One region of the Flexivirga oryzae genome, then DNA from elsewhere that is predicted to be linked to it. Evidence: riboswitches for the same ligand, from Rfam matches in the RefSeq annotation. Region 1 holds a riboswitch; the other holds the start of a gene.
The links. Region 1 has a riboswitch for cobalamin ahead of FHU39_RS19920 (ribonucleoside-diphosphate reductase subunit alpha). Riboswitches for the same ligand answer to the same signal wherever they lie in the genome.
Positions count from the first base shown of each region.

Region 1 (7,018 bases):
AGTCGCTGTTGGCCAGACCGTCGATCAGGTAGCGGCCCAGTCCGCCGACGCTGATCGCCGCCGCGATGGTCGCGGTGGCGATCACCTGCAGTGCGGCACTGCGCAGCCCGGAGAAGATCAGCGGCAGCGCACAGGGCAGTTCGACGCGGGCCAGCACCTGCGGGCCCGTCATACCCATGCCGAACGCGGCATCTCGCGCGGCCGGGTCCACCTCGCTCACGCCGCTGTAGGCGCCGGCGAGCAGCGGCGGTATGGCCAGGATGACCAGGACCACGATCGTCGGGACGAGGTATGCCGCGTCGCTGGTGAGCCGGGACACGAACCACATCGCGACCACGAAGAGCAGACCGAGGCTGGGGATCGCACGGAACGCGTTCGCAGCCGACAGGATCCACTTCCCTCGGCCGGAGTGACCGATCACGGCGCCGATCGGCAGCGCGATGACAGCGGCGATCAGCACACTCTCGCCGGTGTATTCCAGGTGCTCCAGCAACCGATGGGTGATCCCGGTGCTGCCCTGCCAGTTCGCGCCGTCGATCAGCCAGCGCCATACCTGCCCGATCATGCGCCCACCTCCCGCTGCCACGGCGTGAGGACCCTGGTGACCAGCTGGATCGCCACGTCGAAGATCAGCGCCAGGACCAGGCAGGCCGCGATGCCCGTCCACACCTCTGCCCAGTAGTTGATCTGGTAGCCGTCGGTCAGGTAGAACCCGAGTTGCCGGATGCCGAGCAGCGCGGAGACGCTGACGATGGCGACGTTGCTGACCGCCGCCACCCGCAGCCCGGCCGAGATGACGGGCACGGCGAGGGGCAGCTCGACACCGAAGAAGCGTCGGATCGGCGTGTAACCCATGGCGATTGCGGCCTGCGTGGTCTCCTCCGACACCGCGCCGAGTGCGTCGGCGACGGTGCGCACCAGCAGTGCGATGGTGTAGATCGTCATCGCGATGATGACGTTCGTCGGGTCGATGATCTTGGTCTTGGCGACGAGGGGTATGAGCACGAAGAGCGCGAGCGACGGGATCGTGTAGAGCAGGCTCGACCCGCCGACCAGGATCACCCGCAGCCAGGCGGCCCGGCGCGCCAGCCAGCCCAGTGGGAGCGAGATCAGCAGGCCGATCAGCAGCGGCAGACCCGCCAACCAGGCGTGCTGGATCCCCCTGCTGAGGATGTCGGACCAGTGGTCCTGGATGAAGGAGAGCATCGGGGCTACTTGTCCAGCGAGAGGCCGGCGTGCTCGGGCGCGATGTCGGCCTCGTCGACCGGTGGGCGATCGGTCGCCTCGATGGCCTGCAGCACCTCGTGGGCCCGCACGGTGCCGAGCAGCCGCCCGTCCTCCCCGGCGATGACTCCCCGCCGACTCGGTGACGACAGCGCGGCATCCAGGGCCGCCCGCAACGGGCCCGAAGCGCGCGCCACCGTGCCGCCGCGGTGCAGCATCGCCGGCTCGATGGGCGCGGCGATCTGGCCCGGCTGGACCCAACCGGCCGGCCGGCCGTCGTCGACGACGAGCAGCCACTCGTCCCGGGTCGCCGCGCGCGCCTGCTCGGGCGTCGTGCCGAGCGGCACCGTCGGCTCCGCCGCCAACGGCAGTTGCGGTGTCTCGGTGAAGGTCAGCGCGCGATAACCCCGGTCGCGGCCGATGAAGTCCGCGACGAAGTCGTCGATCGGGTGCGCGAGCAGGTAGGCCGGATCGGCCAACTGCGCGAGTTTGCCGCCGACGCGCATCACCACGATCTGGTCACCGAGCTTGAGCGCCTCGTCGATGTCGTGGGTCACGAAGACGATCGTCTTGCCGAGATCGCGCTGCAGCCGTAGGAACTCGTCCTGCAACTGCTCGCGCACGACGGGGTCGACCGCGCTGAACGGCTCGTCCATCAGCATCACCGGCGGATCGGCGGCCAGCGCACGTGCCACGCCGACCCGCTGCTGTTGTCCTCCGGACAGCTGCGACGGCCACCGGTCGGCGAAATCTCCTGGCAGTCCCACGAGTTCGAGCACTTCGCGAGCCCGCTCGCGGGCCTGCTGCTTCGATGTCCCGAGCAGGACCGGCACGGTGGCGACGTTGTCGACCACCCTCTTGTTGGGGAAGAGCCCGGCGTGCTGGATGACATAGCCGATGCCGCGCCGGAGCTTGGCCGCGTTGACGGCCTGCACGTCCTCGTCATCGATGTAGATGTGCCCGCTGGTCGGCTCGATCATCCGGTTGATCATCCGCAGGGACGTGGTCTTGCCACAGCCGGACGGGCCCACCAGGACGGTGATCTTGCCGGTCGGCGCCTCGAAGGAGAGATCGTCGACGGCCCTGTCTCCCCCGCCGTAGGTCTTGACCACCTGCTCGAAGCGGATCATGGTCATCAAACGTAACGCAGCGGACCGACATTCCCCTCGCTACCGCGGGTCGAGCAGCGTCTGCGCCAGGAACCTGGTCGTATGCCGGTGCCAGGCACGTGCCTGCAGCAGCATCGCGTGCCAGTCGGCCAGTTGTATGCCGCGCGCGTCCCCGCCGGCCTCGGTGATGCGCCGCACCAGCGTCGCGCTCTCCCGCGGATCGGTGACGACGTCCTTGCGTCCGTGCAGCAGCAGGGTGTGCCGACCCAGGAATGGCTGCACGTCATACTGCTGCGGGATCCACGGCGCCATACCGACCACGGCCACGACACCCTCGCTCCCGGCCAACTCCAGGGCGACCCGGCCGCCCATCGAATGTCCGACGAGCGCGACCGGCAGGCCGGGGTAGAGGTCGCGCACCCGGCGCAGCGCCCACCGGGCGTCGACGACCGGTGACCGTTGCTCGCCGTTGTAGCCGCGCACCGCGTCCCGCAGGGTTGCCACGCCGACCCGCCCACCCAGGTCCGCCTCGATGCGGCGACCGACGGCGAGCATGCGCAGCAGTGGCGGGGTGCGTTTGGTGGTGCGTTCCAGGCCGTGCTCGGCCCCGCCGTGCAGCAGCAGCGCGATCGCATCGGGCGTGCGCCGCCCGTCGGGCAGCGTGAGAAACGGGTGCGCGCCGTCGTGCGACGGGCCGACCTCGAAACGCTGGCTTCCCGTCACCGCCCGACGCCCCAGCAGCACATCGGCGCGCGTCACACGTCGGTCCGGTGGAAGTTCGCGTAGGAGCGGCTGGCCGTGGGACCGCGCTGCCCTTGGTAGTGCGAGCCGTACTTCTCACTGCCGTAAGGGTTTTCGGCTGGACTGCTCAGTTGGAAGAAGCACAGTTGGCCGATCTTCATGCCCGGCCAGAGCTTGATCGGCAATGTCGCCACGTTGGACAGTTCCAGCGTCACGTGACCGGAGAACCCGGGGTCGACGAAGCCGGCGGTCGCGTGGGTGAGCAGGCCGAGCCGGCCGAGGCTGGACTTGCCCTCGACGCGCGCGGCGATGTCGTCCGGGAGCGTCACCTGCTCGTACGTCGAGCCGAGGACGAACTCACCGGGGTGCAGCACGAACGGCTCACCGGGCTCTGTCTCGATCAGCCGGGTCAGTTCGTCCTGTTCGGCCGCCGGGTCGATGAACGGGTACTTGTGGTTGTCGAACAGCCGGAAGTAGCGGTCCATCCGGATGTCGATGCTCGACGGCTGGATCATCGCCTCGTCGTAGGGCTCGAGACGGACCCGGCCGGCATCGATCTGGGCACGTATGTCGCGGTCGGAGAGCAGCACGGTGGTCACGCTACCGGGCGGGCGGTTGCCGCGTGGCGGGCGTTGGTGAGTTAGACTCCTGCCGGTCCGAGCGAGCGCCTGTCGGCGACCGTTTCGCGGCACGCGAGTGTAGTTCAATGGTAGAACATCAGCTTCCCAAGCTGAATACGCGAGTTCGATTCTCGTCACTCGCTCTTCGGAGCTTTCCCCAGCGCCCCCCATCGAGTCCTCCGCGTCGTGCGGAGTTGACCGAGAGGCTCAGAAACACCCTCACCGGCTCAGTAAATGCCCGGCGCGACTGCGGTATTTCTGAGCCTATCGGCGTCTTGTGAGCCTGTCGCCGAGTGGTTTCTCCGCGTCATTCCGCCGATTTGACATCGATGAAATTACACGTTTGCAACTACAGCATGTGGGGGCTTGGCAAACAGGACACCACTAGATAGTGTGTCTGTTGCAGCTGGTTCGAGTGTTGCGACTGTCGTCATACGACGGTCGCAGCACCCGAGGAGAGAGGGAAGCCGGTGAGAGTCCGGCACTGCCCCCGCAGCGGTGAGTGAGGACGAAAGTCGTCATCAGCACTGGGCTGACCGGCCCGGGAAGCGACGACCGGTAGGTGTGCGCGGCCGCGCACGGAGTCACGAGTCCGAAGACCTGCCACTGCCCCGACCGCGCACTCGCGGGCGGGTCCGACCGCAGCCCGCGCGGGAAGGGCTGACGAACGAGCGGCAGCGAGCCACGTGCCCTGCGCTGCCCGCTCGCCGTCCTCCTCGCCGGACCGACAGTGAGGGAAGACGGGAGACAACGCACGTGGCCATACACGTCACCAAGCGCGACGGTTCACGCGAGCCGTATGACGCAGACCGCATCAACCGGGCGATCGAGCGAGCCGCAGACGGCCTGCCGAACGCCATGGCGATGACCATGCAGATCGCCTCGGAGCTGGCGATCACGCTCTTCGACGGGATCACCACCGAACAGCTCGACGAAGCCGCGATCTCGGTGGCCGTCCAGAACGTCAAGGACGACCCGGACTTCGACGTGATCGCCTCCCGGCTGCTGCTCAAGACGATCTACAAGAAGGTGCTCGGCGACTTCGAGACACAGTCGGAGCTCGCGCTGCTGCACCAGGCACGTTTCCCCGGCTACGTGCGGGAGGCCGTCGAGGACGGACTCTTCGACGCGCGCCTCGCGTCGGCGTTCAACCTCGAGCAGCTGGCCGCCGCCCTCGATCACCACCTGGACGACGGCCTGCGCTACATCGGCATCATCACCCTCAAGAACCGTTACATGGCAACGGATTCCAGGCGGCAGCCGTTGGAGGTGCCCGCATACTTCTGGATGCGCGTCGCCATGGGAATGTCGGTGAACGAGAAGGACCCGACGCAGGCCGCCATCGGCTTCTACCGCAAGATGGCGTCGCTCGACTACCTCGCCGCCGGCTCGACCCTGGTCAATGCAGGCACCAACACCCCGCAGCTGTCGAACTGCTTCGTGATGCAGATGGACGACGACATCGAGCACATCGCCAAGTCGATGCGTGACGTCATGTGGCTCACCAAAGGTACTGGTGGCATTGGTCTTTCGGTCTCCAAACTGCGCTCTGAGGGTAGCCCGATCCGGAGCAACAACACCACCTCCACCGGCCCGATCCCGTTCATGCACACGATCGACTCAATCCTGCGCGCCGTGTCCCGTGGCGGGAAGAAGTTCGGCGCGCTGTGCTTCTACATGGAGAACTGGCACCTGGACTTCCCGCAGTTCCTCGACCTCCGGCAGAACGCCGGCGACCCCTACCGGCGGGCCCGCACCGCCAACATAGCGGTCTGGTTGTCCGACGAGTTCATGAAGCGCGTGGTGGCGGACGACGACTGGTACCTCTTCGACCCCCTGGAGACTCCCGACCTGGTCGAGCTCGTCGGTGACGACTTCTCCCGGCGGTACAAGGAGTATGCCGCCCTCGCCGAGACCGGAAAACTGCGCTCCTTCAAGAAGATCCGGGCGCGCGCACAGTGGAAGTCGATCCTCGTGTCGCTGCAGACCACCTCGCACCCGTGGCTGACCTGGAAGGACACCATCAACCAGCGGGCGCTCAACGACAACACCGGCACGATCCACCTGTCGAACCTGTGCACCGAGATCACCCTGCCGCAGGACCGTGACAACGTCTCGGTGTGCAACCTCGCCTCCATCAACCTCTCCCGGCATCTGGTGGATGATGAGTGGGACTGGGACCGGCTCGCCGAGTCCGTCCGCGTCGCCGTGCGACAGCTCGACAACCTGATCGACATCACGCGTTCGTCGGTGCCCGAGTCCGAGCACTCCAACGACCAGAACCGCGCAATCGGCCTGGGGTTCATGGGATTCACCGACGTGGTGGAGAAGCTCGGCCTGTCCTACGCATCGGAAGAAGCCGCGGACCTCATCGACCGGCTGGCCGAATTCATCAGCTGGCACGCGATCGATGCGTCGTGTGACCTCGCCCAGGAGCGCGGCGCCTACCCGAACTTCGAGGGGTCCGGCTGGTCACGTGGCCTGGTCCCGATCGACACCCTCGAGGTGCTGGAGCGGCGTCGGGCGGTCGAGGTCGACGTGCCACGGACCAGCCGGATGGACTGGGACGTTCTGCGGGAACGCGTCAAGGACGGTATCCGCAACGCAACGCTGATGGCGATCGCGCCGACGGCGTCGATCGGCTTGGTCGCCGGCACCACACCCGGACTAGATCCGCAGTTTTCACAACTGTTCTCACGCACGACCTCGTCCGGTAAGTTCCTGGAGGTCAACCGCAACCTGGTTGCGGCGTTGGAGGAGCGCGGCCTGTGGGACGCGGTCCGTGAGGAACTGCTCCGCTCGCGCGGCGACCTGTCGGTCGTGCCCGGTGTGCCGGAGGACCTCCTGGAAATCTTCCAGACGTCGTTCCAGTTGCCTCCCACGGCATACCTGCAGGTTGCGTCCCGAGCCCAGAAGTGGATCGACCAGGCGATCAGCCGCAACATCTACCTGGAGTCGCGCGACATCGGCGGCATGAGCGACCTGTATGTCGATGCCTGGCGCAAGGGTGTCAAGACGACGTACTACCTGCACATGAAGCCACGGCACCGTGCCGAGCAGTCGACGGTCAAGGTCAACAAGGCCGTCGAGAGCGGCCGCGCCGGAGGCGGTTTCGGCTTCGCACGGCGGGCAACGACTGAAGCTGACGCATCGGAACAGACGGGCGGACTTCGATCCGCTCCTCCGCTTCGCTCCCCCGCGACTCAGCCAGCGCCCGTGGATGCTCCCATCACCCAGCCAGCGCCCGTGCATGCTCCCATCACCCAGCCAGCGCCCGTGCATGCTCCCATCACCCAGCCAGCGCCCGTGGATGCTCCCATCACC
Region 1 covers NZ_JACHVQ010000004.1:156,307-163,324, reverse strand. The annotation lists gene FHU39_RS19950 (ABC transporter permease) at 1-565, opposite strand, end outside; gene FHU39_RS19945 (ABC transporter permease) at 562-1,206, opposite strand; gene FHU39_RS19940 (ABC transporter ATP-binding protein) at 1,212-2,354, opposite strand; gene FHU39_RS19935 (alpha/beta hydrolase) at 2,394-3,092, opposite strand; gene dcd (dCTP deaminase) at 3,089-3,664, opposite strand; tRNA gene FHU39_RS19925 (tRNA-Gly) at 3,767-3,837, shown strand; cobalamin riboswitch at 4,105-4,316, shown strand; gene FHU39_RS19920 (ribonucleoside-diphosphate reductase subunit alpha) at 4,451-7,018, shown strand, end outside.

Region 2 (7,018 bases), on a different contig from region 1:
TGCGGGCGGGGTGGTCGTCTGCTGACTGGGTTGCGGTCAGGCGTCGGTGCGGATGGGGTCGTATGACGCGCGGCGGGCCGCGCGGCGCAGCAGCGTCAGCACGGGGCGGCCCAGGAGGGCGATGGCTATCGCGTTGGTGATGGCCCGTCCGGTGTCCCATCCACCGGTCGAGGTCACGAGGGTGTAGACGAGGAAGCGGTGCAGGTTGGACCACAGCGAATCCCCCGGAACATAGGCCAGATTCGCGTGCCCCGAGATGTCCGTGCCGGCGAGGAACGGCCAGCCGTAGAGGTTCATCAACGCCCCGAAGAGATACGCCACCAACACGCCGTAGCCGACCAGCATGACGATCTCGCGCCGCCCGCGGACGCGGCGTGGCAGCAGTCCGGCGCCCATCCCGATCCAGGCCGAGCAGAGCATCTGGAACGGCAGCCAGGGACCGACCCCGGCGGTCAGCAACGCCGACGCGAAGAGGGACGTGCACCCCAGCACGAAGCCGAAACCCGGCCCGAACACCCGCCCGGCGAGGATCAGCAGGAAGAACACCGTCTCGATACCCCCGGTGCCGCCACCGGTCGGCCGCAACGCGGCATCGACCGCCGACAGCACGCCGAGCATCGCCAGCGCCTTGGAATCCATGCCGCCATCGGCGAATTCGGCGAGTACGACGACGACCAGCAGCGGCAGCGTCACCGCGAAGATGATCGGCGCGTCGGTCACGTGGGCCGTGTCGGTGGCAGCGTGCCGGGTCAGCAGCGGCCAGCAGAACATCGCCAGCCCGGCGATCGAGACCAGCACGAGGACGACCGCGGACCGCAAACCCACGGGCACCGCGGAGCCGCCCAGCCGCGCCACCAGATCGGCCGGCCGGTCGGGGGCGGCGCGGTCGGTCACCGGGTTCACGCGGAGCCCTCGAGCGCCACCGCGACGTCACCGACCGTCAGGAAAGGCTCCGGTGCCAACACTTTCGCCACCTGTGGCGCGAAGATCGGCGATGATGCGACCACCTCGGCGGTCGGCCCGTCGGCGATCACATCGCCGTCCGCCAGCACGACCACCCGATCGGCCAGACCGGCGACGAACTCGACGTCGTGGGTGGCCACCAGGACCGCGTGCCCGCCACGAGCGAGCAGGTCCAGCTGTTCGGTGAGTCTCTCCTTGGCCAGGTAGTCCAGACCACGCGTCGGCTCGTCCAGCAGGAGCACACCCGGGTCACCGGCGAGCTGGATCGCCAGCACCAGCGAGAGCCGTTGGCCCTCCGACAGATCGCGCGGATTCTGCCGGTCGGGGATCCCCGGCGCGAGCCGGTCCAGCAGGTCCCGCGCGGCCGGTCCCGCGACCGCGCACTCCTCGCCGACGGTCTCGAGATAGAGCAGGTCGGCCGCCGTCTGCGGGACCAGAGCCACCGCACCCGTGGCTCCCGCCGTCTCCACCCCGTCGACCAGCACCGAGCCGCCCGCACGCGCGCCGCTCCCCTGCAGTGCCCACAGCAGGGATGACTTCCCCGACCCGTTGCGCCCCATCAGCGCGGTCACCGTGCCCTCGGCCAGATCCAGGTCGACCCCGCGCACCGCGACGTTCGCGCCGTACCGCACCGTCACACCACGCGCGGCGAGCGCCACGTCACCCGCCGAGCGGGTGCGTGCCGCCGGCGCCCGCAGCGATGACCGCAGCGGCCGCGCAGCGCGCCGTGCGTCCCGCACCGACAACGCCAACGGCGCCCACGAGCAGAGCCGGCCGAGCCCGACCACGGGCGGCGCAACCGGTGAGTCGATCATCAGGGTCGCCGGGTCGCCGCTGCGTACGACGCCGTCGCCCGGCAGGACGATCAGCGAATCGGCATACTGCACAGCGCGTTCCAGCCGGTGTTCGGCCATCACGACGGTCGTGCCCAGATCGTGGACGAGACGGGTGATCGCCGCGAGCACCTCTTCGGCCGCGCCCGGATCGAGCGCCGAGGTCGGCTCATCCAGCACGAGCACCGAGGGCGAGGTCACCAGGGCGGCTCCGATCGCGACGCGCTGCTGCTGCCCACCCGACAGCGTCGCCAGTGAGCGGCTGCGCAGCTCGGCGATCCCCAGCAGGTCGAGCGTCTCCTCGACGCGCTTGCGCATGGTTGCCGGCGGAACGCCCAACTGCTCCATGCCGTAGGCGAGTTCCTCCTCCGCCGTGTCGGCGACGAAGCCGGCCAACGGATCCTGCCCGACCCGGCCGACGACCTCCGCCATCTCGCGCGGCGGATGGTCGCGGGTGTCCAGTCCGCCGACGATCACCCGACCGGACAACCGCCCCCCGGTGAAATGCGGCACCAGCCCGTTGACGGTCCCCAGCAGAGTGGACTTCCCGGCGCCGGTGCGCCCCACGACGAGCGCGAGCTCGCCTTCCTCGACCACCAGGTCGACGTCCGCCAGTTCGGGCGGGCGGCTGTCGTCGTACCGCACCGACACGTCGGTCAGCTCGATCACGCCGGCACCTCCTGATCCTGTATGGCGCGCGGCGGCGAAACCACCACCGCGACCAGCCCGACCACGGCGGCGAGCAACGGCAGCAGGTCCACGATCGGCCATTGCACCGGGTCGGTCGACGTACTCAGGTGTGCCGGAGCGTACTTCGTCGCCAGCAGCATCAGCACGCCCGCGGCGAGCCCGCTGGCCGACACACCCCACGCCGCGAGGTCGAACGGGTCGGGCCGATACCGCGTGACCGTGCGTTCGCGTGCGGTGAAGGCCAGCCCGGCCGCAGCCAGCAGTGCGCCGAACACGAAGGCGGGCCAGCGGAACACGGCGGCCGCCTGCCCGTCCAGCACACCGAAGATCCCGATGCAGACGGCGATCAGGCCGACCAGCGTCAGCACGGCGACGGCCCGGCGGGTCCGCGGCGGGGTCGCCCCGCGGCGGCCGTACCCCCGCGAATCCATCGCCGCCGCGAGCAGCAGCGACCGGTCGAGCGCATCGCCGAGCACGGGCACGATCATCCGCCGCACCAGGTGCCACCGTCCCCCCGGCGCCGGCCGCAGCCGTTGCGCGCGTCGCACCCGCGCGATGCTCTCCGCCAGCTGCGGGAACACCGAGACGGCGACCACCACGACGGTCCCGATGTCGTAGAGGCTGATCGGCACCACCTTGAGCAGTCGCTTCGGGTTCGCCAACGAGTTGGCGGCGCCGACGCAGATGACCATCGCCGCGAGGTGGAGGCCGTCATACAGGCCGTCGAGCAGGTCGGACAGGTGCACCGGGCCCAGCAGGGTGATGCCGGCCGCCCAGTCGGGCAGCGGGATCCGCGGCAGGTCGACCAGCACCGGTCCGGTCCCGACGGCTCCGAGCAGACACCGGAACAGGACGCGGATGACGACGATGAAGGCACCGAGGGCCAGATAGACGCGCAGCGACCGCGCCCACGGGGCGTTGCCGCGGCGGGCCACCACCACGAAGCAGGAAACCCCGATGAGCAGCAAGAGCAGCAGCGGGTTCGTGGTGAACGACGCCGCCACGGCCAAGCCGATCGCCCAGAGCCACCAGGCGAGGGGGTGGACCGGAGCCCGCAGCCGCTTCACCCGAGGTTGCGCCGACGGATGATCGCGACCGCGGCCCCGCCGATCGCCAGCACCGCGAGCACGCCGCCGCCGACGGCGGTGGTGGCGTTGATGCTGCTGGACTTGTCGGACTCGTTGATCAGCCTGTCGCTGTCCGCCAGCCTCGCGCCGCCCGCGGCGACGGCGCCGCCGGACGTCGAACCGCTCGACGCCGAACCCGCGGCCGAGGCCGAGGTCGACGTGCCGCTCGCTCGCCGCGACTTCTTCGCGGCACGACTCGACGACGTGGTGTGCGACGTGTGGGCCGTCGCCGGTGCGGTCGAGGACGGACGTGACCGGTGCGCGGTGCTGCTGTGGGCGGACGGCGCCGGGTCGTGCCTCGCCGCGGTCGTGGACGGCGGCGCAGTGGTGGTCGTGTGCCGGGGCGGCGCGGTGGTGGTCGTATGACGAGGCGGTGCGGGCGGCCGGGTCGTCGTGTGGGTGGCGGTCGGCTTCGGTTTCGGCGCCGGGCGGACCGGGGCCACACCCGGGGCGACCTTGCTGCCGGTGGAGAAGGCCCAGCCCTCGAACCCGCCCGGGATGACGTGGTGGCTCGCGGCACCCTCGCTGCTGTAGCTCCAGGCGCCGCCGTTCGGGGCGTGCCAGTAGCTCCAGTAGGCGGTCGTCGGGGAGGCGTTGACACACGGGTCGGAGGCGGGCTTCCCGTAGAGCCGGCAGACGAAACCGGGCTGCCGGGCCGCCATCGTGACCGGGACCCCTGCGGCCTGCAACGCGTCCAGCCCGGTCGCGCCGCTGCGGACGGGCGCGCACCGCACCGCGACTCCCCCACCCAGGCTCCGGAAGTCCACCACCACGGTCACGCCCGTGCTGGAGGTGCAGTAGCCGTTGTAGCCGGCCGCGCGAGCCGGCGCCGCCGTCCCGGCATACAGCACCCCGCTCGCAGAGATCGCGAGCGCGCCGGCGGCAGCCGAACGCATCAACCGGCGGGGTGCGGCGGGCATACGGGGTGGATCCTTTCGGACCGCGGAACGCCACGCGCGACCCGAGAATCGCCCGAGACTGCAGTCCGCGGCAGTCGTTGTCGGTCTTCCGGTGGCGCAGGTGTTCCGGCTCACGACGTCGGGTCGTTCACGGCTGCGGGTCAGCGCCGGAGTCACACCGGCTTCCCCTGCTCGCACCTCGGACGCTCGGCCTGAGCGTCCGCCGAAAACGGTAGCACCGCTTGTGCAAAGACCCGGAATGCCGCAAAGTCCTGCCCGTGACGTCGATCCGCGAACTCAATCCCGACCGGGCCGTCCGTGCACTGACCCGGCTCGCCGACGGCACGGACCGGGTGATCGTCGGGATCACCGGCGCTCCGGGCGCGGGCAAGTCGACGGCCGCCAAGACCCTCGCCCGGCGCTGCACCGCCAGCGGCGTGCCCACGGTGGTGGTGCCGATGGACGGCTTCCATCTGGCGCAGGCGGTGCTGGAGGCGCGCGGCTGGGCGCCGGAGAAGGGCGCGCCGCACACCTTCGACGGGGCCGGGTACGTGGCGCTGATCGAGCGGATCCGCCGCGAACGACGCTGGTCGGTCTGGGCGCCCGCCTTCGAGCGGACCCTGGAGGATCCGGTCGCCGGGTCGATCGAGGTCGCACCGCAGACCCGTCTGGTCATCACCGAGGGCAACTACCTGCTGTCGCCCGACGAACCGTGGTCGGAGCTGCCCGGGCTGCTCGACGCGGTCTGGTATGTCGACACGCCCGACCAGCTGCGGCTGGACTGGCTGATCGCTCGCCGCCGCAGGTACGGCGCCACCATGCAGGAGGCGACCGACCTGGCCCTCGGCCCGGACGAGCGCAATGCCGAGCTGATCCGGGCGTCCCGCGACCGGGCGGACGCGTTCTTGCAGGTGGAGTGAGCCGCGTCATACCACCGGCCAGGCAACCTCGGCGCCGCTCGAACGTCTTCCCACCATGAGACGTGACGCAGGGGCGGCAGGGCGGGGCCTTCGGGCTCCCTCCCCGCGCTGCGTTACCCATCGACGCGATCACTGGTTAAGGTCGGAGCGAGGGGTCGGGGCCTCATGACGGTGAGCGCACCCGCCGTGTATGCCGAGAGGCCGTATCGCGTGGGAGGTCGGATCCGTGACCGTGGATCTGCGGCCACCCGCGGCGCGATGACCGCCGACGACTCGGTCGACCTGGCCGAGCTCTACCGCACGCACCACCTGCAGATGGTGCGGCTGGCGCGGTTGCTCGTCGACGACCTGGCCAGCGCCGAGGACGTCGTGCAGGAGGCGTTCCTCGGGATGCACCGCAACCGGGCGGCGCTGCGCGACTCGGGGGCGGCCGTGGGCTACCTGCGGCGGGCCGTGGTCAACCAGTCCCGCTCGATGCTGCGCCGCCGCCGCACGGTGCGCGCGCACCTCAAGGTCGCCGAGCCGGAGATCGCACCACCGGCCGACAGCGAGGTGCTGCTGGCCGAGGAACACCAGCAGGTGCTGCGCGCGGTCGACCAGCTGCCACCGCGGCAACGCGAGGTCCTGGTGCTGCGCTACTGGTCCGACATGTCCGAGGCGGAGATCGCCGCCGCCCTCGGGATCAGCAAGGGAACTGTGAAATCACAAGCAAGCCGGGCAATGACCGCTCTGGCACAGATCATGGCCGAAGGAGGCGCATCCGATGAGTCAGCACCACGATGACGACGACCTGGAGCGTCGCCTCCGGGCGGCCTTCACCGCCAAGGCCGAGCAGATCGGTCCGCACGACCTCGACACCGACCGCGAGGACGCGGTCGCCGCGTTGCTGCGCGAGCCCGCGCGGCCCGGGCGCGTCCGCAAAGTGGTGTCCGGCATCGGCATCCTCGCCGCCGCGGCCGCGGCGGTCGGGGTGGTGGCGCTCGCCATACATCCTTCGCAGCAGCACACGACCACCGCGCTGCACCCGGTGACGACGGCCGCGTCGACGGGTGTGGTCAGTGTTGCGCCGCCGACGCAGACGACACCGAGCACGACCGCGGGGGAGACACCCCACATGGGGCAGGCGACGCCGGACAACCAAGTGGGCACGCAGTCGCAGCCGCTGACGACGACCACCACGACGACGACGTCGACCAGCACGACCACGACGCCGCCGAGCTCGTCGACGACCCGCACCGCCCTCAGCGCCGGAGGGACCCAGGGGTCGTCGAGCAGCAGCACGTCCAGCAGCAGCACCCCCACCGACCGGTCCGGTGCGATCCCGCTCGACGGTCAACGCACCGTGCCGGTGCCCGAGGGCCTCACCTGGGAGGTGACCGCGGAGACCGACCGCACCCGGACGGTCCGCATCACCTACCTGCCCACCGACATCGAGGCCTGGTGGGGCACGCACCTGCCCGCGCAGGGCTGGGAGGAGTCGGCGGACCACGGGTGGACGATCCCCGGCACGGCGTATGCCGTCAGCCCGATCACCGACAAGGGGTCGTTCACCGTCACCTGGTGATCCCGGGCCGCGTTCCGGAACG
Region 2 covers NZ_JACHVQ010000002.1:528,174-535,191, forward strand. The annotation lists gene FHU39_RS15565 (ECF transporter S component) at 37-894, opposite strand; gene FHU39_RS15570 (ATP-binding cassette domain-containing protein) at 900-2,465, opposite strand; gene FHU39_RS15575 (energy-coupling factor transporter transmembrane component T family protein) at 2,462-3,553, opposite strand; gene FHU39_RS15580 (hypothetical protein) at 3,550-4,533, opposite strand; cobalamin riboswitch at 4,612-4,749, opposite strand; gene FHU39_RS15585 (nucleoside/nucleotide kinase family protein) at 4,791-5,432, shown strand; gene FHU39_RS15590 (RNA polymerase sigma factor) at 5,691-6,215, shown strand; gene FHU39_RS15595 (hypothetical protein) at 6,196-6,996, shown strand.
Region 2: it holds a riboswitch for cobalamin, as region 1 does, so the genes downstream of both, FHU39_RS15580 (hypothetical protein) here and FHU39_RS19920 (ribonucleoside-diphosphate reductase subunit alpha) in region 1, are expected to answer to the same signal.